One region of the Rhizobium sp. CFBP 13644 genome, then DNA from elsewhere that is predicted to be linked to it. Evidence: riboswitches for the same ligand, from Rfam matches in the RefSeq annotation. Region 1 holds a riboswitch; each other region holds the start of a gene.
The links. A riboswitch is a leader RNA that binds a small molecule or an ion and turns the genes downstream of it on or off. The one in region 1 is predicted to bind thiamine pyrophosphate.
Positions count from the first base shown of each region.

Region 1 (2,264 bases):
CAAGGAAACCGGCGCGAAGATTATGCTCGGTTTCAACCGTCGTTTCGACCCGCATTTCCGCGCCGTGCGCAAAGCCATCGATGACGGCCAGATCGGCGATGTCGAGATGGTGACAATTGTCAGCCGTGACCCCGGCGCGCCACCACCTGAATATATCAAGGTCTCCGGCGGCATTTTCCGCGACATGACAATCCATGATTTCGATATTGCCCGCTTCCTGCTGGGCGAAGAAATCGTCAGCGTGTTTGCAACAGGCTCCGTTCTGGTGGACCCGAGAATCGGTGAACTCGGCGATTACGATAGCGCCAGCATCATCCTGACAACGGCAAGCGGACGCCAGGCAAGCATTTCAAACTCGCGTCGTGCGACATACGGTTATGATCAGCGCATCGAAGTACATGGCTCGCTCGGCTCGGTCGCCGCTGAAAACCAGCGCCCCGTTTCCATCGAAGTCGCCACGAAAGATGGCTACACCCGCCCACCGCTGCATGATTTCTTCATGACGCGCTACACCGAAGCCTATGCGGCAGAAATCAAGGCCTTCATCGATTCCGTCGAGAATGATGTCGCGCCTTCGCCCTCTGCCCATGATGGCCTGATTGCGTTGAAGCTGGCCGATGCCGCACTGAAATCGGCGCGTGAGAAGGTTCTCGTCCAGATCGTTTGACGACATGCTGAAAGACGGAGGTCATCCGCCTCCGTCTTTCGAATATGATTGACAGCAAACTTAAAAAACGACAGTTTCCAGACATTCCGAGGGGAGCATCTTAACGATGCTGAGATGGCGCTGAGCCGGACCCTTGAACCTGATCCGGGTCATGCCGGCGTAGGAACGGAACAGTCGCCATTGGCAATGCTTTTCTTTTCTCCGCTTGACCTGGATCTCCGTGATTAACGTCTGGAGTTCATTTGTTATGGCGAGTTTTCCAACGGCACAAATAGCCGCAGAGCTTCTGGCGCGGGTGCGACAAAGACGACCGCGTGTGCATTGCCTGATGAACACCGTGGTGCAGAAGTTCACCGCAGATGGCATCACCGCCATTGGCGGCATTCCGTCCATGACGTCGTCCGAGGAAGAAATCGAAAGCTTCGTCTCCAAGGTCGATGCGCTGACGATCAATCTGGGAACATTGGATGCGGCCCGCCGCGGCGTCATACGCTTGGCAGTGAATATTGCGAACGAGCGTGGCAAGCCATGGATCATCGATCCCGTGCACTGCGACTACTCGCCATCCCGACTAGATTTCGCGCATGAACTGATCGGACTTCAGCCCACCATCGTGCGCGGCAATGCTGCCGAAATGGCTGTGATCGGTGATGTTGGCAAGGCGCTGCGCATCCAGACCGGGCCGGAAGACCTGCTGCGGGACCATATCCGAAATATCAAAATTCAGAACGGCCACCCTTGGATGGCGAAGGTGACGGGCACCGGGTGCCTTTCCGGCGGCGTCATCGCTGCATTCATGGCGGTGGAAGGCGATGCGATGCAGGCGGCGGTGGCAGCGCTTGTCGTAACAGGTGTCTCGGCAGAACTCGCTGCCTCACATGCCCGTGGCCCCGGCACATTCGAGGCCGCATTTCTCGACGCGCTGAACGCCGTCACCGAGCAAGATATCCTGTCCCATGGGAGGATTGACCATGATGAAGATTGATTACCGGCTGAATGCGCTGGTCGACGCATCGCTATGTGATATTGCCCCATTGCCGGAACTGGCAGCCGTTGCCGCCCTGCACGGTGCTACAATCATCCAGTACCGCGACAAGCATGGCTCGACCCTACACATGATCGAACAGGCGACGCTTATTCGCGAGGCGCTGAAGGCAACTGGTGTTCCCCTTGTTATCAACGACCGTGTGGATGTGGCGCTAGCATGCGGTGCAGATGGCGTGCATCTGGGTGCAGATGACATGGATGCCCATATGGCGCGGCGTCTTTTGGGCGAGAATGCTATCATCGGAATGACCGTCAAGAACATGGACGATGCGAAGCGCGTCGCGGGTTCACCGGCTGACTATGCCTGTATCGGCGGTGTTTTCGAGACCGTTTCCAAGGTCAATCCCGATGCGCCGGTGGGGCTTGAAGGCTTTCGGCTGTTGCGCGCTGAGCTGAAACGCGACCGACCAGACATGCCAGTGGGTGCCATCGCAGGCATCTCGCTGGAGACCTTGCCGGGTGTGATCGAGGCTGGTGCGGATGGCGTTGCTGTCATTTCGGCCCTGTTCCGGGCAGTTGATATTGCCGGTGCCACACAAGCGTTCCGCCA
Region 1 is NZ_JACYVF010000003.1:182,818-185,081, forward strand. Features, by position in the region: gene iolG (inositol 2-dehydrogenase) at 1-667, shown strand, start outside; TPP riboswitch at 747-850, shown strand; gene IFT53_RS10360 (hydroxyethylthiazole kinase) at 915-1,652, shown strand; gene thiE (thiamine phosphate synthase) at 1,639-2,264, shown strand, end outside.

Region 2 (2,264 bases), on a different contig from region 1:
GCCACCGTTCCACTGACAATAAACCTTCGACGTTCAACGCGCTCGATCATGATGAAGAGCGATCCGTCTTACTTGACGCTCATCGCAGCCAGCCATTCATCGATCCAGGCCTTGCGGTTTTTAGCAACCTCTTCGGGGGACATCAAAAACGTTTTGGCAGGCTGAACGAGCTTAAAAAATGCCTCCGGCAAGGGGGCGGATGTGGCCGCAACCGGCATCATCCAGTTGTTTTCCGGAATGGCGTCCTGAAAGCCCGGCTTCAGCATGAAAGCGAAAAACTGCTTGGCCAGCGCCTTTTCCGGCGCATTCTTCAACATGCCCGCAACTTCGATCTGGATATAGTGACCCTCTTCGAAACTGGCAGCCTGATAGCGATCCGTCTTTTCCGAAACCATGTGATAGGCGGGAGACGTGGTGTAGGAAAGCACCATCGGCACCTCTCCCTTGGTAAACAGGCCATAGGATTCAGACCAGCCCGGCGTCACCGTCAGTACGCGGTTTTTGAGCTTCGCCCAAGCCTCCGGCGCCTTGTCTCCATAAACAGACTTGACCCAGAGAAGCAGCCCGAGACCGGGAGTGGATGTCCGCGGATCCTGGATTGCGATCTTCTGCGAGGGATCGCCCTCTACCAATTCCTCAAGGCTTTTCGGCGGGTTCTTCAGTGTCTGCGTATCGTAGACGACAGCGAAATGACCGTAATCATAGGGCACGAAGACGTCGTCCTTAAACCCACCCGGCACCTTGGCCTCAGACGTATCGACACCTGAAGCCTCGAACAATCCCGTCTGGCGGGCTTCCGCCACGAGATTGGTATCCAGACCCAACACCACATCTGCACTGGAGCCTGCGCCTTCAAGCTTCAGCCGGTTGAGCAAAGCCACACCATCGGCCACGCCGACGAAGTTGATTGTGCAATTGCACGTCTCTTCGAAGGACGCCTTGACCTTGGGACCGGGGCCCCACTCGGAAACAAAGCTCTCATAGGTGTAGACCGTCAGCACCTTCTTGTCTTGCGCATGGGCGAAACCGGGCAATGCAAAAGACGCGGCAACAAGACTATGAATGAACAGACGACGCATCAGACAACCTCCTCGAATGGACGAACGGGAAAGTGGCGTCTGGATGGAAGCCGTCTAATCCCTCCGCCGGTGTTAACCGGATCAGGTTCTTCGGGTTGGCAAATGCCTCTCAGCCCTGTCTGATCAGACAAAGCACCCCGTTAGATCTGGGCAAAGATGTAATTGGTTGCTGTGGTATTGGCAAGATGCAGGTGCGACACCCGCGTCTGCGGGTGCGGATCGCGTCGATTACCCTTCCATTTCCTCGCGCAGCATTTCAAGCTCCAACCACTCTTCTTCCATGGCCTCAAGCTTTTCACGAAGCTTCGACATTTCGTCGGCCAGCGTGTTGAAGGCTGTGGGGTTCTTGGCAAATAGCTGCGGATCGGCCATGCGCTCTTCGCGCTTGGCAATTTCGGCCTGCGCCTTTTCCATTTCCTTGGGCAGATTTTCCAGCGCGAACTTCTGCTTGAAGGAGAGCTTCAATTTCGCCTTGCCGGTGTCACCGGATGATGAGGCGGATGCTTTGCTCTTTTCCTGCTTCTCCGCCTTCTTCTTCTCGTCAGACGCGCCCTTGCGCTGCGCCATCATATCCGAGTAGCCACCGGCATATTCAATCCACCGGCCATCTGGCGCTTCGGGATTGGCAGGCGCAATCGTCGATGTAACGGTGCGATCGAGAAAGTCGCGGTCATGGCTGACAAGGATGACCGTTCCGGAAAAGCCGGCAACGATTTCCTGCAGCAGATCCAGCGTTTCAATATCGAGATCGTTGGTCGGCTCGTCGAGGATCAGAAGGTTAGTCGGCTTTGCCAGAATGCGCGCTAGCATCAGACGCGCGCGCTCGCCACCCGAAAGCCTGCGGATGGGCGTGCGGGCCTGTTCAGGCTGGAACAGAAAATCCTTCATATAGCCGGTGACGTGCTTCACCTCACCATTGACCAGCAGGTTCTCGCCCCGCCCATCGGTCAGGTAGTGAGCGAGCGTGTCCTCGAGGTTGAGGTCCTCGCGCTTCTGGTCGAGCGTGGCAATTTCCAGCTTGGTGCCAAGCTTGACGGTGCCGCTATCCGGCTCCAGCTGACCCGTCAACATCTTCAAAAGCGTCGTCTTGCCCGCACCGTTCGGTCCCACGAAGCCAATGCAATCGCCACGATGGACGCGCAGGGAAAATGGTGCAACGATGGTGCGATCGCCATAGGATTTTGT
Region 2 is NZ_JACYVF010000004.1:207,546-209,809, reverse strand. Features, by position in the region: gene thiP (thiamine/thiamine pyrophosphate ABC transporter permease ThiP) at 1-50, opposite strand, end outside; gene thiB (thiamine ABC transporter substrate binding subunit) at 69-1,082, opposite strand; TPP riboswitch at 1,121-1,229, opposite strand; gene IFT53_RS13435 (ATP-binding cassette domain-containing protein) at 1,308-2,264, opposite strand, start outside.
Region 2: another riboswitch for thiamine pyrophosphate. It lies ahead of thiB (thiamine ABC transporter substrate binding subunit); the one in region 1 lies ahead of IFT53_RS10360 (hydroxyethylthiazole kinase).

Region 3 (2,264 bases), on a different contig from region 1:
GCGTCTTTCTCAAGACGGCAAACTTCGCCATCCACGTTAATCGCGCAGATCGAGTTGCGCAGATTTCCGCCAATGCCGCCTTCTGTTGTGGCTGAACCCAGCAACAATTGTTCATCGGCCATGCGGCGCATGAAGGCGCTGTGCCATTCACTGTCTTCCCCATGCTCGACAAGGCTCGATGCCTTGATCTGATGCATGGCAAAGATCATTGCTGTCGCGGAGCAGGCCTGCCCCAGGGTGCAGCAGACATCGGTGATTTCGCTCGGACTTGCGCCTTCGCCGCCCAGATGGACGGGAACCTGAATGCCAAGCAGGCGCTCTTGTCGAAGCGCTGCGATTCCTTCCTTTGGGAAGCGCCCTGCCGCGTCGACATCGTCTGCGTGGCGCGCAGCGATCGCGGCCACGCGCGTTGCTCTAACGGACAGCGTTGCATCGCTTGTGGCCACGGACAGGTCCATCAGGCAGCCTCTTTCCCATCAAGAATGGTTTTAACGGTCGCTTCGATTGCGGAAATGCTGGCGAAAGATTTACGGTTCAACATGCTGTCTGGAAACTCGATATCAAAAGCATCTTCCAGTCCGAGCATCAGCTGCACCGAGGCAAAGGAAGAAAGTCCCGCAGCGTAAAGATCTGCTTCATCTACAATTGTATCAACGGGAACAGGAAGTTGGCCGAATTTCGAGAGTATTTCACGAATAGTTGAATTCATTTCAAGTAGTCTCCAGTCGAGTAAGCGCGATCATAGCTCAATATCGGAATTACGCTTTAAAAAATAAAATTGGAATAAACGGCTAGGTTAATTTGTCGTGACTAGGTTTGATTTCGGCGCAGGTTTGGTAACGCCTTGACAAATCATGCTCACGGGTTTCTCATTGGCGCATTCACCAGGGGTGTCCCGTCAAGGGGCTGAGATACTGCTACGATGCGCAGTGACCCGTTGAACCTGATCCAGTTCATACTGGCGTAGGGACGGTGCACACGCGCAGACAGCAGCCTGGCTGCTACGGATCACGTCACACATCCGTTTGCCCGTGGTTTTTCGTCTTTCATGCTCGAACTGGGTCTCCAACTCTTTTGCTTTGGAGCCTCACGATGAACATTGTTGCCAAGACTATCACCCCCACAGTCACCACCGGTCCGCTTCCCGCCTCGACCAAGGTTCACAGGGCAGGCGTGCTTTACCCTGATATCCGCGTTCCCATGCGCGAAATTGCCCTTCACCCCACAGCGGGTGAGCCGGCTGTCACGGTCTATGACGCTTCCGGCCCCTACACCGATCCCAAACATATCCTCGACATCGAAGGTGGATTGCCGCGCCTTCGCCACGCCTGGGCCGTGGCACGGGGGGACGTGGAGGCCTATGAGGGCAGACACGTCAAACCTGAGGATAACGGCTTTGCGACAGGCGAAAGGCTGACACCTGAGTTTCCCGTGCGAAACCAGCCGCTGCGGGCGAAAGACGGCAAGGCCGTGACGCAATTGGCCTATGCCCGGGCAGGCATCATCACGCCAGAGATGGAGTTCGTCGCGATCCGCGAAAATCTTGGCCGCGAAGCCGCAAAGGAAAAGCTGGTTCGAGATGGCGAAAGTTTCGGCGCTCACATTCCCGATTACGTCACGCCGGAATTCGTGCGGCAGGAAGTTGCGGCAGGCCGGGCGATCATTCCGGCCAATATCAACCACCCGGAAGCCGAGCCGATGATTATCGGTCGTAATTTCCTCGTCAAGATCAATGCCAATATCGGCAATTCCGCTGTGACATCATCCATGGCGGATGAGGTCGACAAGATGGTCTGGGCGATCCGCTGGGGTGGCGATACGGTGATGGACCTTTCGACCGGTCGCAACATTCACAACATCCGCGAATGGATCATCCGCAACGCACCGGTGCCGATTGGAACGGTTCCGCTCTATCAGGCACTGGAAAAGGTGGGTGGCATTGCCGAAGACCTGACTTGGGAGGTTTTTCGCGATACGCTGATCGAGCAGGCCGAGCAGGGCGTCGATTACTTCACCATCCATGCCGGGGTGCGATTGCACTACATTCCGCTGACCGTCAACCGCGTGACTGGCATCGTGTCGCGTGGCGGCTCGATCATGGCCAAGTGGTGTCTGCACCACCATAAGGAATCCTTCCTCTACGAGCATTTCGAAGAGATTTGCGACATTTGCCGCGCCTATGATGTGTCCTTCTCGCTGGGCGATGGTCTCCGTCCGGGCTCGATTGCCGATGCCAATGACGCCGCGCAATTTGCCGAGCTGGA
Region 3 is NZ_JACYVF010000004.1:327,225-329,488, forward strand. Features, by position in the region: gene IFT53_RS13950 (acyl-CoA dehydrogenase family protein) at 1-458, opposite strand, end outside; gene IFT53_RS13955 (acyl carrier protein) at 458-709, opposite strand; TPP riboswitch at 877-988, shown strand; gene thiC (phosphomethylpyrimidine synthase ThiC) at 1,093-2,264, shown strand, end outside.
Region 3: another riboswitch for thiamine pyrophosphate. It lies ahead of thiC (phosphomethylpyrimidine synthase ThiC); the one in region 1 lies ahead of IFT53_RS10360 (hydroxyethylthiazole kinase).